Regions from separate parts of the Diaphorobacter ruginosibacter genome, predicted to be linked through region 4. Evidence: predicted binding sites of a transcription regulator. Region 4 holds the regulator's gene; each other region holds the start of a gene.

Region 1 (4,154 bases), 530 kb from region 4:
TCCTGTGCCAGATTGGGGCCGGCCTGCATGTTGTTGTTCACCATCACCCAATAGGCGTTGAGCTGACCATCCTTGAGCATGCGGTTCTGCAATACGGCGTGGTAGCCGGGCTTGCCCGGAATGGTGCCCTCGGGCAGCTTCCAGATCTTCTCGGCGGCCTTGCGATGCTCGGGGTTGGTCACCACCATGTCGGCGGGCAGGCGATGCGAGAACGTACCGACCTCGCGCGCCGTGCCGCAGGCCGAGGGCTGGCCGGTCAGCGAGAACGGGCTGTTGCCGGGTGTGGCGATCTTGCCGGTCAGCAGGTGGATGTTGTAGACCATGTTGTTCGCCCACACACCGCGCGTGTGCTGGTTGAATCCCATGGTCCAGAACGACACCACCTTGCGCTTGGGGTCGGCATACAGCTCGGCCAGCGCCTTGAGTCGGTTGGCCGGTACGCCCGACAGCTTGGCTGTGTAGTCCAGCGTATAGGTAGAGACGAACTTGGCGAACTCCTCGTAGGTCATCGGCTTGGCGCCATTCGGGTCGTCGGCGTTCTTGGCAGCCTTCTGCAGCGGATGCTCGGGGCGCAGCCCATAGCCGATGTCCGGATTGCCGAGCTTGAAGTTGACGTGCTTGCTGACGAAATCCTTGTTGATCTTGCCGTTGGTGATGATGTAGTTGGCGATGTAGTTCAGGATCGCCAGATCGGTCTGGGGCTTGAATGTCAGTTCGATGTCGGCCAGTTCGTAGGAGCGGTGCTCGAATGTGGAGAGCACGGCCACCTTCACTCCGGTCGTGCTCAGACGCCGGTCGGTTACGCGGGTCCACAGCACGGGGTGCATCTCCGCCATGTTCGAGCCCCAGAGCACGAAGGTGTCCGTGGCCTCGATGTCGTCGTAGCAGCCCATGGGTTCGTCCATGCCGAAGGTGCGCATGAAGCCGGCCACCGCGGATGCCATGCAGTGGCGTGCATTCGGATCGATGTTGTTGGAGCGAAAGCCCGCCTTGAACAGCTTGGAGGCGGCATACCCTTCCCACACGGTCCATTGGCCCGAGCCGAACATGCCCACGCCGGAGGGGCCCTTGTCCTTGAGCGCCAGCTTGAACTTCTCCGCCATCACGTCGAAGGCCTTGTCCCAGGAAACGCGCTGGAATTCGCCATCCTTGGCGTACTGGCCGTTCTTCATGCGCAGCATCGGCTGTGTGAGGCGGTCGGCACCATACATGATCTTGGAGAGGAAGTAGCCCTTCACGCAGTTCAGGCCGCGGTTCACCTCGGCCTCGGGGTCGCCCTGCGTGGCCACGACACGGTTGTCCTTGACGGCCACCATCACCCCGCAGCCCGTGCCGCAGAAGCGGCAGGGTGCCTTGGACCACTGGAGCGCCGAGTCGGGTGCGCTCGCACCGTCCTGCGCGAGCACCTGGATGGGAATGCCGGCAACGGCACCGGCTGCGGCCGCTGCGGATTGACGTACGAAATCACGTCGGTTGCTGGTCATGGCTTTGCTCCCTGATCAAAAGATTGCCGTGCATCGGCATGTTGGTAAACGAGAGAGGCGTTGATGACGCCAGGAATCTGCTGGATTTGTGCGACCCGCTCCAGGATCACGCCCGCGAGGGGGGCCTCCAGCGTGACCACCAGCTTGCCGCTGGGGTGGCTGCCGTGCAGCTCCAGGCCTTCCACGGCGCACAGTTGGCGCTCCACAGTGGCCAGCTTCTCGGGCACGACATGCACCACCAGGCTGATGATGTGCAGTTCTTCGATATTCATGAAGGGCCTCACGCGTGCGGTGGGCCGGAGAAGAGCATTTGGTAGAACCAGACCAGGAAGCCGTAGGCTGCAATCAGCAGACCTGACAGCACGGGAGCCATCACGATGGTCAGGAACGCAAAGCTGCGGCGCTCTTCTTTTTTTGTGGATGGCTCTGTTGATGGGTGATGCGCAGGCATGACTTGTCCATTTCTCGAGCATTCATTCGTAGGGTGGCCCAGCCTGTTGTCAACACTTTCGTTAATAACGATAGGTTGGGCAGACCGAAAATTACCATGTTGATGAATGTTTTTTATTAGATTTGAACTGAAGTCGCCAATTGATTGATTTAAATCAATTGCTGGTGCCAAGGCGCGGCAGGGGAACGATTTTTATATTAGCTTCCAAATCAAACAATACCAATTCGCTATCGGGCATGTTTGAAAATGAAGGGGGATCCGCCGCAAGGAGACGGCGGGCTTTTGGGCGCAGAGACCGGAGTATCACCCGTTGCGTGGGTGTGAGTTGTCGGATATTCATACGCGTTCTAGAAAATGCATATGAATATTGGTGGCGGAAAATGCGCGAATCAGAAACCAGTGGGTTTCCATTCCTTTTTTTGAGACAGGTATCCGGCGGATGGCACCGCCTGGATTTTCAAGACAGGGTCTCTGTCAGCGCTGCTGCAAAGGCCGCGGGCTGGCCCAGCCACTGGCCGAGTTCGATGCGCTGCAGCGGCTGACCGGGCGCCACTTGCAAGGCCAGCGTGGGAAAGCCCTGGCCACCCGCCATGACGAGCAGCCGCCGGCTCTCTGCGAAGTGCGCTTCGGTGGGGGCACCGGTGAGCGAGGCATAGGCCTGAGCGAAAGCAGCTTCGGGCAAGCCCAGTTCCGCAGCCAATGCCTGCAGCACGGGTGGGTCAGCGATGCGCCGGCCTTCCACGTAGTGCGCCTTCTGCAGGCGTTGCAGCATGGCGAGGCCTTGTCCTGCCACTTGCTCGGCAGCCAGGATGGCTGTGGTGGGGGGCGCGGAGTCAAGCAGCGCGGTCGTGTCGTTCAGCAGGCCTTCGGTGTACCCCGGGCCGAATACCTGGCCCGTCATCTGTTCGATGCGCCGGTCATGCGGCAGCACGTAGCCGCGCCAGTCGGGCGTGATGTGCTTGCGGCGCTCTCCGGTCATCATGCCGCCTCCATGCAGGGCGATCGTCACGCCGGGCAACTGCCCCGCGGCGGCGATCAGCGGTGCCGCCGCATAGCACCAACCACACAGCGGGTCGAAGATGTAGTGCAGCGTGGGGTTCGTCATGGAGGTCATGCCGTTCACTGCGGCCACTTCATTTCACCCTTGACGACCTTGGCGCCCAGTTCCAGGCCACCATCGCCGGGCAGGCCGGGGTACTGCTGCTTCATCGCAGCGACCAGCTCCTGCGAGTTCCTGGCACGGGCGGCGGCACGCTCGAATTGCGACAGGTAGTCGGACGTGAAGCGCACCGATTCCAGGCCCTTTGGCGCCTTGCCGTCCTTGAGCAGGTAGTGGCCCGGCACCACGGTGCGGGGCTGCAGTGCCGTGATGTCGGCGAGCGTCTGCTGCCACTCGGCGCGCGACGCGGGCGTCTGCGTATCGGCCATCCAGACATGCTCGTTGGCGTTGACGACCACGCCGCCCACCACGGCCTTCAGGCTGGGAATCCACACATAGCTGCGGTCGGGTTGCGGACCCTTCAGGCCCTTGATCTCGAGGCGTTTGCCTTCGAGCAGCAGGTGATCGCTGTTGAGCACCTCGGGCACCACGACCTTCCGGGGTGCGTTGTCCTTCAGTTGCGGGCCCCAGAAGGCCAGCTTGCCGTCCTTGGAGGCGTTGATGGCGGCCACGGTCTGCGGCGTGGCGACGATGCGGGCCTGCGGGAATGCCGCCTGCAGGGTGTCCAGTCCGAAGTAGAAGTCCGGGTCGCTGTGGCTGATGTAGATCGTGGTGAGCTTCTTGCCGCTGGCCTTGACCATGTCCACCAGCTTTTGCGCGTCGTTCTTCTGGAACTGGGCATCGATCAGGATGGCCTCGCGCGCACCCGTCACCAACTCCGACGACACCGCGAACATCGACTGGCTGCCCGGGTTGTAGACCTGCAGGTGCAGGGGCGCCGCGGCATGTGCGCTGCCCCAGAGGGTCAACAGGCCCGCAAGGGCGGAAGCGGCGGCGAAGGTGCGGCGTTGCATGGTGTTTTCCTTGAAGAGGGGGTTGTGATCAGTCCGTTATCTTAGGTTGCATAAACTGAATAAAATAGCCGATGAAATGCAATTGATTGTTGCGTAAATCGGATGAGTGAAAGGGATTCCCATGGACCGCATCAGGGCAGCCGAGGTATTTGTGACGGTGGTCGAGCGCGGCAGCATGGCTGCTGCGGCCGAGGTGCTGGACATGT
Region 2 (4,154 bases), 1.6 Mb from region 4:
CGGGCGGACTCACGGCGCACAACTTCCGGGAGGTGACCTTCGTCTGCTTCAACCGCAAGGACGACATGCAGGCCGAGTTCGTCGCGCGTCGCTTCGGCCTGAAGCGGGTGTCGCTGCCCAGCGTCTTTGTTCCAAGCTCCGAGGGGCAGGTGCGCGCCGTGGCGGCTGGCTGGGGGGTGAGCGTGGTGCCGCAACTGATGGCCGCGCCCCTTGTCGCCAAGGGATTGCTGGTGGATCTGGCACCGGGATACAAGCTGCCGATCCAGCTGTACTGGCACTCCTGGAACCTCGAGTCGGAGGTGCTGGATGCGCTGTCGACTGCGCTGACGGAAGCCGCCCGGAAGGCGCTGTCGAACTGAGGCCTGCCGGGACGGGCGAGATGCGGCTCAGCGGATCGGTGGCAACGGCGCTGTGGTATCCGCTGGGGCGTCGGGTCGTGTCGCCGGCCTGAACTCCACCACTGCGCCCAGCGATTCCAGTGTGGTCTCAAGCCTCCGCAGGCGGCCACGGGTCTCTGTCCCGAGGAGGGCGGGCGCATGGGCGATCCTCTGCAGTGCCTGCTGTGGCGTCAGCTCCAGGGCCTGCCGGAGTGCGTGGACGACCTTGAGTTTGGCGGGGCCGACCTGGAGGAGGACAAGCTCGCCACGTTGCCACAGAGCCGGTCCCTCGGCAGGCGCCAGCGCGGAATCGTGGTCCTGCCGTGCGCATTCCATGCGTTCGAGGCGGGTCTGCTTCACCTCATCCCACAGGAGATGACCGTTCTCGGTGTGGGCCTGCAGCCATTGCAGCGCCGCTGCGTCGTCCTCTCCATACGCGGCCAGTGCCCGCAGCATGTCCCCGAAGCGCTGAAGGCTGGGCGCAACCGGCGTGGCATCCCACCGGCCCGCGCCATGCGGTGCATAGTAGACGGGGAAGCCCAGTGCCTCCTCTTCCAGGTCGATGAAGAACGGATCATCGAACCCATTGAGCGCGACCACATGCCAGCCTGGCTGCCAGGCGCCCTCCTGGGTGCCGGTCAGGCTCTCGCCAGTGATGCCGTGCGACCGGAAGCCCGACTGCAGGCTTTCCCAGCGATCAGCCTGTGGATAGTGCATGGGCAAGGCCATGTCGCCGGTCTGGACGGCCGCGACCCACAATGCGAGCACGGCGGGCGGAGGAGAGGGCACTCGATGGCTCCTTTGCGGGTGGCTTGTGAGATAGTCGCACCCTTGCTTCAGGAACACGAGTGAGCTGCCATGGATTTTGTCCGATTCATCGAGGTGATGCAGGGCGTGTACGCCGATGCCGGTGCGACGCTTGAACTGAATGCGCCCGCGACCGAGCAGCAGATCGCGGCGGCGGAGCACGAGCTGGGATTCGCCATCGATCCGGCGCTCAAGGCGGCATGGCGCATTGCCAATGGCGCCCCAAGCTGGACGCCGTTGTTCGCGCGTCCCGACTTCTATACGGGATTCGACTTCCTGCCGATCGAGGAGGCCCTCCGGCAGCGGCGCAACATGCGCGAGCGTGCCCCGCGCTATGCGGGCTACGACGAGGAGCAGCCGCGCGATGCCCGGTTGCGCGAGGGCTGGTTCCAGGACGGCTGGCTGCCGTTCGCGGGCTTTTCCGCGCCGGTGATGATGCTGATCTCGGATGCATCCCCTGCAGCGTCGGGCCGGTCGGGGCAGATCATTGCGTTCGTGCACGATCCCGACCAGATGACGTTCGTGAGCCAGGATTTCCCGAACCTGCTCGCCGTTTCGGCCACGCAGATCGCGGCCGAGCCGCAGGAATACATCGAGGAGGATTGACCGCGGGGGCCTATCGGATCAGCAGAACCGGCACGCTGCACTGCGCCAGCACCTTGGTGCTGACCGAGCCCATCACCAGCTTGTTGAGCGCGCTCACGCCTTGGGTGCCCATGATGATCAGGTCGTAGCCGCCGGTCTCGGCGATCTTCGCGATGGTGTCGCCCGCATGGCCTGTCTTGGCCAGGGATGTCACCTGCAGGCCGTGCTTCTTGAGGAATTTCATGACCGGTGCCAGCACCTTCTCGCCTTCGTCGGCGTAGTACTGGTCCACCATGGCCTTGCCGAGGGCCTTGCGTGCGCGCGCCGGAACTTCGGGGCACACGGTGAGCGCCGTGTATTCCAGCGTGTCGCTCATCATGGCGTCATGGGTGACCAGATAGGTCAGCATCTTCTTGGTGTAGGCGCTTCCGTCAACTGCGAGCAAGACTTTCATCGACAATCTCCAAAGGTATGAGTGCTGTCAGGTTACGGTCCGACAAGCGTCAGGGGCTTGACTTGGGTCAACTTGGCTGTCGGTTGAGAGATCTCAATCTACACTGGTTTCGGTCCTGAGGCATATCAAACCTCTACGCAGAATGCGGGTTGGAACGTTTCCTGTTCCCCTTTGACGGCATATCCCAGCGGATTGGCCACCACGCGGCAGCGGTGCACGCTTGCGTCGGCCCGGGGCCCCGTGACCATATAGTCGCTCGGGGCATGCAGATGGCCATGCATCCACAGGTCCGCGTAGGGCAGCAGGTCATCCATCACATTGCAGAAGCCCGCGGTTCCCGGCACCAGGCCGTAGCGCGGATCGGCGCTCTTCAGGCTGGGGGCGAAATGCGTGATGACGACGGTCGGGCCTCCGGTGTGGGGTGCCGTGGTCAGCGCATCCTTCAGCCATGCCTGACAGGTCAGCGACTGCTCGCGCACCTGTTCGGCCAGAAAGGGCTCGCCGTGGCGCGTGCCCTGTGTCTTGCTGAGGTAGAAGTTGGCCGCGCGAAAGGCCTTTTCGCGCTTTTGCAGATAGCGCGCGGGATGGCTCACGGCATCGTCCTCGGCCAGCGCATCGAAGTCGCTCCACAGGGTGGTGCCGACGAAGCGGACGCCGTCCATCAACAGCGACTCGCGCTCGAGCCAGATCAGCCCGAGTTCATCGCAGGTACGCCGCAGGCGCGCGTGCGCCTCGTCGAAGTCCTGGTTGTCGTATTCATGGTTGCCCGGCACGAAGATCACCGGCGTCGGCCAGTGCGCGAACTGCGGCAGCGGCGAGAAGCGCTCCAGCCCGAAGTGGGTGCCGGCAAGCCGCGAGCCCCGCTGATAGGAGCCCACGTCGCCCGCCAGCACCAGCAGGTCGGCGCCCGCCGCGGGCGTGGGCTGGAACTGGGGATGGGTTTCCAGATGCAGGTCGGAGAGCAATTGGATCTTCATGGGCCTTGGGATTTCCTATTTCCTATTTCCTATTTCCTATTTCCGGTCCGTGGATGGCGGAGCGTCCTTTTTCATCAGGTGCGCCTGGTTCTGCAGGAGCATGGCCTGCTGGGGAGTGGTCTGGATCGCCGCGCGGGCGATGGCATCCCGCAGCCAGCGGTGCGCGGGATCGTGGGTGCGGTGGGGATGCCACATGGCATCCACGTGCACGGCGGGCAGCCGCATCGGCAGCGGTCGCCAGATCAGGTCGTCCGCGAGGCTCGCCACGCCGACAAAATGGCGCGGCAGCACGGTCAGCAGGTCGGAGTTGACCACCACGCGGCCGGCGGTGAAGAACTGGTTCACCGTGAGCACGATGCGCCGCTCGCGCTGCAGGCCCGACAGCGCCTCGTCGATGAAGCCGAAGGGCTTGCCCGAGAAACTGACCAGCAGGTGCCGTGCCGCGCAATAGGCATCGAGCGTGAGCGGTGCGTCGGCCAGAGGGTGGCCGCGCCGCATTACGCAGACATATTCGCCGTCATAAAGGCGCAGGCTCTCGTGTGTCATCACGTTGTCGGACTGGGCCTGCGCCGTGATGTCGGAGATGACGGCGGGAAAGTACCCCACGGCGAGGTCGGCGCTGGCATCGTCGAGCAGGCTGCGCGGATCGCGCGTGGTCAGCGGAAGAATGCGCAGCGACACGCCCGGTGCCTCGCGCTCGGTGATCCCGACCAGCGGTGGCAGCAGCGTGGCGCTCGTCGCATCGGCCATGGCCAGCACGAAGGTCGAGCGCGCGGTGCCCGGCTCGAAGCTGTTGGGGGCCAGCGTCTCCTGCAGCCGTGCGAGCGACTGGCGCACCACCGGCCAGATCGCCAGTGCACGCGGCGTGGGCTCCACGCCGTGGCCCTTGCGCACCAGCAGTTCGTCATCGAGCAGTTCGCGCAGGCGGCGCAGCGCGTTGCTGACAGCGGGCTG
Region 3 (4,154 bases), 940 kb from region 4:
GCTTGTCGGACGCCACGGCGAACACCTTCACGCGGCCGCCCTTGGCAAGTTCCTGCACGGCGGTGACTTCGGCGAAGGTGTACTCGACGGTGCCCGCCGCCACGGCCGTCATCGTCTCGCCTGCGCCCTTGAAGGGCACGTACACGGTCTGCACCCTGGCCTGGTCGTTGAACAGTTCGCCCATGAGCTGATAGCCTGCCGATCCCGCGCCGAAGTTCACCTTGCCGGGATGAGCCCCGGCATAGGCGATCAACTCCGGCAGATCCTTGAAGGGCGCACCCGGTGCCACCGCCAGCATGGCCGGCGAGCGCATCATCATCGTGAGCGGGGAGAAATCGGCCACCGGGTCGTAGGGCAACTGCTTGAACAGCGCCGCATTCACGGCCAGCGTGGAATTGCTGCCAATGAAGACCGTATAGCCGTCGGCAGGCTGCGTGAGCACGTATTTCACGGCCAGGAAGCCATTGCCGCCCGGCTTGTTTTCCACCACCACGGCCTGGCCGGTCAGGTCCTGCAGCTTCTTGGCGAAAAAGCGCGCGGACGTGTCGGTGCCGCTGCCCGGGCCGAACGGCACGATGAACTTGATCGGCCTGGAAGGAAAGCTCTCGGCGGCCGGCGCAATGGCCGGAACGACGGCGGAGAGCGCCAAGGCGCAAAGCACGGCCCTGCGGGTGGTGGTGAACTGCATGTGTTGTCTCCTTGGAAGTCTCTGTAGTGCCTGGCGGTTGCTACCGTCCCATGCACGCGCTCTCAACTGGAGGTCACACTCTATGCAGCGCGGTTGTCTGCGTCTAATATTAGTTTTTTGCAAACTGATATTCATTCAGTATTGAGCGGAGCGCCTCCATCCATGAATCTGCGCCAGTTGCGCCAGTTCGTCACGCTCGCCGAAACGGGCAATTTCCATCGCGCGGCCGAGCAGCTGCACATGGCGCAGCCGCCGCTTTCGGTGTCCATCCGCAAGCTGGAGGAGGAGCTCGGCAGCCCGCTGTTCGAGCGCACCACCTCGGGCGTGCTGCTCACTCCCGCGGGCGAGGCCATGCTGACGGATGCGCGCATCACGCTGCTGCACGCGGAGCGCTGCCGGCATGCGGTGCAGGATGTGCGCAGCGGGGAAGGCGGCCTCGTGCGGCTGGGCATCATCGGTTCGGCCACCTATGCGATGCTGCCCGAGCTGATCCCATCGCTGCGCGCGCGGTACCCGAAAATGGAACTCGAGCTGAGCGAGGCCACGTCCTCCGAGATTCTCGAGGGCCTGCTCACGCGCCGCTTCGATGCCGGGCTGCTGCGCTACCCGGTGCTTGACCCGAGCGGCTTCGAGATCCTGCCGCTGGATCGCGACGATTTCGTGCTCGCGGTGAACGAGCACAGCCCCCTGGCTGCGCGCGATGCGGTTGCGCTGTCGGAGGCAGCGGACGAGCCGTTCATCCTGTATCCCGCCGACAGAGTGCCCGGGCTGGCCGCGCTGGCGATGATGCGCTGCCAGTTCTCGGGCTTCGTGCCTCGCGTGGCGCAGGAGGCGATGCAGGTGCACACCATCATGAGCCTGGTGGCATCGGGGCTCGGCGTGGGGCTGGTGGCCAGCGTGTCACGGCTGATGATGCCGCGCGGCATCAAGTGCCTCGCGCTCACCGACAACCCGCCGGGATTCCACGTGGGGATTGCGCTGGCGCGGCTGCCCGGCGGCAACAACCGGGCGGTCGAGCGCTTCACCGAGCACGTGCTGCGCGTGACGAAGGCCGCGCGCGGCGGCGTGGCCAACCTCGACAGCCCGGTCTGATCAACTCGTCATTTCATGGAGGCTGGTGATCGCGTAGCCCTTTTCCTTGAGCTGCCGGCCCGGTGCCTCGATGCCGTACTCGGGCCAGCGGTCCAGGTCCTCGTTGAGGTCCTTGTTGCGCTCCTCGTCGTGCCAGTCCCAATTGGTGACTTCCTGGGGAATGTTCTTGCCCACGGGCACCACGAGATGCGAAAACTTGCCCCGGCCTTCGTCGCGGCGGAATACGTTCACGAACATGTGCTTGTCCTCGATTTCCAATGAGTGAATGGGAAGGGCTTGACTGACCACTCTAAGATGCGCAGCACGCACGTGGGGTAGGAGAAGACCTACCAGTCTTGACCCAGGGCAATGCCCATGCAGACAGAGCGTCACACAATGTTTCGGCCTATGAGCCTGTCCCACCTTCCCCGGACACGAGTTGCCGACATGATCCCGAACGCCTTCGCCACCGCCTCCACCGCAGCCTCCTCTCCCTCCATCCCGCCCGCACACGACTGCGACGTACTGATCGTGGGCGGCGGCCCGGCCGGGCTGTCACTGTCGGCCGCGCTGTCGCAGGCCGGATTCTCGAGCATCGTCCTCGAGCAGCAATCCGCCGACACGCTGGCCCGCCCTGCGGATGACGGCCGCGAGATCGCGCTCACGCATCCCAGCGTGCAGCTGCTCACGCAGCTGGGCAGCTGGCAGCTGCTCCAGCCCCACGAGACAGGCCGCATCCGCGAGGCGCAGGTGCACGACGGCCCGCTGCGCGCACTGGCCGGCATGCAGCTCGATTCCCACGGCAGCGGTGTCTCGCATCTCGGGGCCATCGTTCCCAACTCCGCGCTGCGCCGGACGGCCTGGGCCGTGGCCGCCGGGAGTGCGCACGTGCGCATCCTCGACGAGGCCCGGGTGCTGCATGCCGGCACCTCGCGGCACGGAGCCCAGGTGGAGTTCACGCGCGGCGGTGATCCTGCCGCGCAGACGCTGCATGCCCCGCTCGTCGTGGCCGCCGACAGCCGCTTTTCCGCGACGCGCAGGCAGCTTGGCGTGGGCGCGCGGATGACCGATTTCGGCCGCACCGTGATCGTCTGCCGCATGCTGCACGCACGGCCACACGGGGACATTGCACACGAATGCTTCGGCTACGAGCGCACGCTGGCCATCCTGCCGCTGCCGGATGACCCCGGCACCGGCGCACACCTGTGCTCCACCGTGGTCACGGCGGGCACTGCCGACGCCACGGCCCTGATGGCCCTGTCCGCCGAAGCCTTCGCGGCCACGGTGCAGCAGCAGTTCGACGGCCGCCTGGGCGACATGGTGCTGCACGGCGAGCGCCATGCCTATCCGCTGGTGGCGGTCTATGCCGACCGTTTTGCGGGCCACCGCTTTGCGCTGGTTGGCGACGCGGCCGTGGGCATGCATCCGGTGACCGCGCATGGGTTCAACCTGGGACTCTCCAGCGTTGCAGGGCTCACGCAGACGCTCAGGAATGCGCGCGACGCCGGGCAGGACATCGGCAGCGCAACCTCCCTGCGGCCCCATGCCTTGGCCCACCATCGCCATGCCTGGCCTGTCTTCCAGGGCACGCAGGCCGTCGTCCGGCTGTTCACCGATGCGCGCCCCCTGCCCCGCGTGCTGCGCCGCATCGTGCTCGGCGGGGCCGATCGCTTGCCGCCATTCAAGGCGGCCATCGTGCGGCAGCTCACGGGCAGCGCGCGTCCACATCTCCACGGGCACTGAACGGCCCCCGGCACTCCCCCAACGTGACGCCCAGGGCGCTCACGCCCTTGCCGCGCCCTGCTTGCGGCAAAGTTCCCATCAACTATTTCAATATTCAGAACAATAGGTTTCTTGATTGCTACTTTATCGACAGGTATCGGAGGAATACAGTTCATCCATCGACGAACGAGAAGCCCCAGGGCCCCATCGTTCAACGAGAACAAGGAACGCCGACGACTGACAACCTGGGTCGCCAACGCCCTCACCAAGAAAGTCAGGTTGAAGGAAATTTCATCATGAAGAACATCACCGTCCCATCCGTTGCCGCAATCGCCCTGATGACCCTGGGCGCAGCCACCGCACAAGCTCAGGTTCAGAGCGCGGAAGCCGGGTTCGTGACACCGCTCGCCCAAGTGCAGACATCGCTCACTCGCCAGCAGGTCACCAATGCCGTGCTGGTCGCCCGCCAGAACGGCACGCTGATCACCAATCGCGGTGATGAACTGCGCGTCAGCATGGCCAGGTCGATGCAGGTGCCCTCCTCGCTGAGCCGTGACGAAGTGAAGGCCGACACCATCGCGACGCTGCAGCACCAGACCCGTCTGCCCGGCCAGAACTACTCCGTTCAGTAACCCGATCGATACCCTGGCGCAGGCGAGGTTCGCCTGAAGCA
Region 4 (4,154 bases):
GCAGCCCCATCAGAAAAGCGGTCCAGGCCAACGCCCACATGGGTCTGCGGATCAGATGATGCGCGAGAAGCGCTCACGGTTGCGGTTGCCCTGGAGATAGCGATCGAACACCATCGCCACGCCACGCACGAAGTGCCAGCCCATGGGGGTGACCTCGATGCGGTCTTCATGCAACTGCACAAGGCCCTGCTCGTCCATGGCCTGCAACTGTTCCAGCTCCGCCGCGAAGTAGCTCTCGAAATCGATGAGCCAGGCCTGCTCGATGGACTCGAAGACCAGCTCTCCCTGGCACATCAGCGCCATGATGACGGAGCGGCGCAGCAGATCGTCGCGCGAAAGCGCCAGGCCACGCACAATGGGCAAGCGCCCCCGGTTGATGGTGTCGTAGTACTCGTCCAGGGTCTTGGCGTTCTGGCTGTAGGTTGCGCCAACCTTGCCGATTGCCGAGACTCCCAGGCCGATCAGGTCGCAATCGGGCTGCGTGCTGTAGCCCTGGAAATTGCGATGCAGGCGACCCTGCCGCTTGGCCACTGCCAGGGAGTCGTCCGGCAGCGCGAAGTGGTCCATGCCGACATAGACGTACTCCGCATTCTGAAACACCTCCAGCGAACGCGCGAGCATGGCCACCTTCGCCGCAGGCAGCGGCAGTTCATCGGTCACGATGCGGCGCTGCGGCTTGAACCGCTCCGGCAGATGGGCATAGGCGTAGAGCGCGATGCGGTCCGGACGCAGCTCGCACACCTGCGCCAACGTGCGGTCGAAGGACTCGGGGGTCTGGCGCGGCAGCCCATAGATCAGGTCGACATTCACCGAATGGAATCCGATCCTGCGCGCTTCCTCCACCAGCCGGAAGACCTGCTCGGCGGGCTGTATCCGGTGAACGGCCTTCTGCACCTCGGGATCGAAGTCCTGCACACCGAAGCTCAGGCGGTTGAAGCCCAGTTGTCGCAAAAACGCCAGGCGATCATTGTCGACAGTCCGCGGGTCGATCTCGATGGAGTATTCGCCATCCGGAACAAGAACGAAACTCCGGCGGATCATGGACATCAGGTCCTGCAGGCCCTCATCGGTCAGAAATGTTGGGGTGCCTCCACCAATATGCAGCTGGCTCACATGCTGGATGACACCACAGTGCTCTGTGTGCAAATCGATTTCTCGACTCAGATAGCGAAGATAGGCTTCCGCCCGCTCCGGATGTTTGGTGATAATCTTGTTGCACGCACAGTAATAACAAAGCGATTCACAGAACGGGACGTGCACGTAGAGGGACAAAGGCAACGCCTTGGCATTCGAGCCGATGCGTCGCTGTTGTAGAGCGAGGATATAGTCGTCTTGACCGAACGCTTCCACGAAGCGGTCTGCCGTTGGATAGGACGTATAGCGGGGCCCAGACACGTCAAATTGACGGATGAGATCTGATGTGACAACAGTCATAGCGAATTCCAAAGGTTCGCCGCTACTGTGCCGCAGCCTCCGGAGAATGTCCTTGACACAGGTCAATCCAGTTTTCATGTTGACTGGGACAATGCATCCTGTTTTTCCTATATGCCAACGGCAGAGGCGAGTGGAACTCAGTCCACTTTTCGGAAGCCGATAACTTGTACAAGGCGCCATTGCAAATGACACCGCAAACCATCAAAGTCGCATGCTCCAATTGCAACCTGCGAGAACTTTGCATGCCTCTCGGGCTGTCCGAGGAGCAGCTGAAACGACTTGACGAAATCGTCGCCGTGCGCCGCAAGGTCAAGCGCGGAGGGACGCTGTTCCGCAATGGCGAGCCTTTCACGTCCCTGTTTGCCATTCGCACGGGTTTCTTCAAGACCTGCGTGGCCACCGAAGACGGCCGCGACCAGGTGACAGGCTTCCAGATGGCGGGAGAAATCATTGGCCTTGACGGCATCGTGAGCGACCGCCACACCTGCGATGCAGTGGCGCTGGAAGATGCCGAGGTCTGCGTCATGCCTTTCGACAACATCGAAGAGCTGTCGCGCGAGGTCAAGGCCCTTCAGCACCATGTGCACAAGATCATGAGCCGCGAGATCGTCCGCGAGCATGGCGTCATGCTGCTGCTGGGCAGCATGCGCGCTGAAGAGCGCCTTGCCGCATTCCTGCTCAATCTCGTGCAACGCCTTCACGCGCGTGGCTTTTCCCAGTCCGAGCTGGTACTGCGCATGACACGCGAGGAAATCGGCAGCTACCTGGGCCTCAAGCTCGAGACCGTGAGCCGCACCTTCTCCAAATTCGTCGAGGAAGGCGTGGTGGAGGTCAAACAGCGCCACGTCCGTATCCTGGATGCCGGTGCACTGCGCAATATCGTCAACAGCCAGCAAGCTTGCCATTGAGTCATTGAGTCATGGAGCTGCTGTGAAGTCACGACAGCTGCCGCCCGATGAGCCCGCGCCTTGGAGCGGCACGGCTCATCGGGGGGAACGAAAAAAACACGGAGCGGGTGCAATCAGCATCCTGGCAAGTCAACAAGGCTGAAGCAATTCCCAGGCGAAAGAGCGAAGTCCGCCGTTGACGTAATTGCCTACAAGCCCTCTGCATGAATCAAATCGACACATGCCAGCGGACTCGGGCGATCTGCGTTGCGTTGAAATCGTCGCACCAGCTGCTTGCCGCACCACTCGTACAGAGGGGCCTTGATTTCCCCCTACCCTATCGCTACGACAACAACGTCACGCGGAAAACTTCGCGCAATCCGCCGGCCTCTCATCACAAGGTACCGGGCAGCGATTGACCTCGAATGGCGAAAGCGAGAGCAGCGTCGTCAAGCCGCTTGCCACCATGATGATGGCCCAGAACGCAAAGAAGGCCAGCGTGTAGACACCCTGCCTGGAGAGGTTCACCGGCTGGTCAAACCATTCAAGCGCCTGCGGATCCACGAAGGCGAACACCAGCATTTCCAAGACGGCCGCCATCAGAAAGGCCGGCCAGGCGATCCACATGAGTCGTTGTGCTTTCATCGTCTTCCCCGTTGATTGGCGTTGTTCGCTCGTCCTCTTCATCCGAGCATGGATGGGTCATTCGCAGATTGCCGGCCAGAGACCAGTGCTTGTGAGCTCATGGGTAAGGGAACACATTTGATGGGTGTCCATTGATCTGAGTCATAGGCGCTGGCGCATTGAAGCGATTCTCTTCCATCCCCCATCGATGCAATGCACGGTATCACTGCCTTGCCGTGCTGTACATAGCACAAGCCCTGCCTGCAAAGCCCTGCCATGATCTGTGGCCTGCCGCTCTACCGCTTCACGCATTCCAGCACTCACTGGTCTGCAGGACGCATGGAGTCGTCGTCGGTAGCCGCATGGTTGCGCCCCTTCACCGCAGGCATCATGCTTCGTTCCTGTCCCTGCTGCCTGAGCGTCTCATTGATGTTCAAGCCCCGCTGGTAATAGTCTTCTTCCACGACAGGATCGGGAGTGCGGATCGCAATCCACAACGTGATGAAGCCGGCCACCACCACGATGGCCGGGCCCGCAATGATCATCCATACCATGCCGAACCGCCACCAAGGCTGCGCGGCGGCCGGCGCATCCTTCGATGCATTCAATGAAGTATCAACCGTAGTCTGCATTTTTCAAGCTCCTTGAAGGCGGGCCGCTTCCATAGCGATGCACGGGAAGTTGCCCGCATGATGTTTTCGTTAGCGCGGCACAAGAAAGACAGACTTCTCGATCACCTTGGCCTGATCCTCTTGCGCACTCACCTCGAACAGCACCTTGTGCGATCCGGACGCCGCGCTGCCATAGGGAATCTGCAGCCGCACCAGCACCCACCTGGATTCGGCAGGTCCCACTTCGATACGGGGATCAGCCACCACCTCCACGCCATCGAGCCCTGTTGCACCAATGTGGTAGCTGCGCGTCTGCTCTGTCGCGTTCATGATCTGCAGCCGATAGACATTCTCGAGTTTTCCGCCGGCGACGATGCGGGAGAGTGCCGCGCGATCACGCACCACATCCACCTTGAGCGGAGTGCGGCCTACCAGGCTGAACATCAACGCAAGGCACAACGCCACGAGCACTGCGCCGTAGAGCAGAACACGCGGGCGCAACACGCGCCGGAACATCTGCGACTGGCTCAATTTCTGTGCGATGCCGTTCTGCGTGCTCAGTCGAATGAGCCCACGTGGATACTGCATCTTGTCCATC

Evidence for each region. The regulator FNR, encoded in region 4, switches genes on or off when oxygen is low (the NO sensors DNR and NnrR bind a similar motif). The targets are predictions, from matches to a motif close to TTGATNNNNATCAA.
Region 1: napE (periplasmic nitrate reductase, NapE protein) is a predicted target of FNR. The motif match lies at 2,080-2,093, and genes of this name have one in related genera.
Region 2: H9K76_RS22825 (universal stress protein) is a predicted target of FNR. The motif match lies at 2,281-2,294, and genes of this name have one in related genera.
Region 3: ubiM (5-demethoxyubiquinol-8 5-hydroxylase UbiM) is a predicted target of FNR. The motif match lies at 2,116-2,129, and genes of this name have one in related genera.

Annotation. Positions count from the first base shown of each region.
Region 1 covers NZ_CP060714.1:2,982,769-2,986,922, reverse strand. Annotated here, with positions in the region: gene napA (periplasmic nitrate reductase subunit alpha) at 1-1,484, opposite strand, end outside; gene H9K76_RS13520 (chaperone NapD) at 1,481-1,756, opposite strand; gene napE (periplasmic nitrate reductase, NapE protein) at 1,765-1,935, opposite strand; gene H9K76_RS13510 (DsbA family protein) at 2,393-3,049, opposite strand; gene H9K76_RS13505 (MBL fold metallo-hydrolase) at 3,055-3,948, opposite strand; gene H9K76_RS13500 (LysR family transcriptional regulator) at 4,070-4,154, shown strand, end outside.
Region 2 covers NZ_CP060714.1:5,065,134-5,069,287, forward strand. Annotated here, with positions in the region: gene H9K76_RS22810 (LysR family transcriptional regulator ArgP) at 1-359, shown strand, start outside; gene H9K76_RS22815 (hypothetical protein) at 387-1,166, opposite strand; gene H9K76_RS22820 (SMI1/KNR4 family protein) at 1,236-1,790, shown strand; gene H9K76_RS22825 (universal stress protein) at 1,801-2,223, opposite strand; gene H9K76_RS22830 (metallophosphoesterase) at 2,349-3,200, opposite strand; gene H9K76_RS22835 (LysR substrate-binding domain-containing protein) at 3,237-4,154, opposite strand, start outside.
Region 3 covers NZ_CP060714.1:4,449,861-4,454,014, forward strand. Annotated here, with positions in the region: gene H9K76_RS20125 (Bug family tripartite tricarboxylate transporter substrate binding protein) at 1-688, opposite strand, end outside; gene H9K76_RS20130 (LysR family transcriptional regulator) at 851-1,780, shown strand; gene H9K76_RS20135 (DUF6139 family protein) at 1,781-2,017, opposite strand; gene ubiM (5-demethoxyubiquinol-8 5-hydroxylase UbiM) at 2,207-3,502, shown strand; gene H9K76_RS20145 (hypothetical protein) at 3,778-4,113, shown strand.
Region 4 covers NZ_CP060714.1:3,511,572-3,515,725, forward strand. Annotated here, with positions in the region: gene H9K76_RS15960 (sulfite exporter TauE/SafE family protein) at 1-40, opposite strand, end outside; gene hemN (oxygen-independent coproporphyrinogen III oxidase) at 52-1,434, opposite strand; gene fnr (fumarate/nitrate reduction transcriptional regulator Fnr) at 1,620-2,342, shown strand; gene H9K76_RS15975 (hypothetical protein) at 2,679-2,966, opposite strand; gene H9K76_RS15980 (FixH family protein) at 3,266-3,577, opposite strand; gene ccoG (cytochrome c oxidase accessory protein CcoG) at 3,647-4,154, opposite strand, start outside.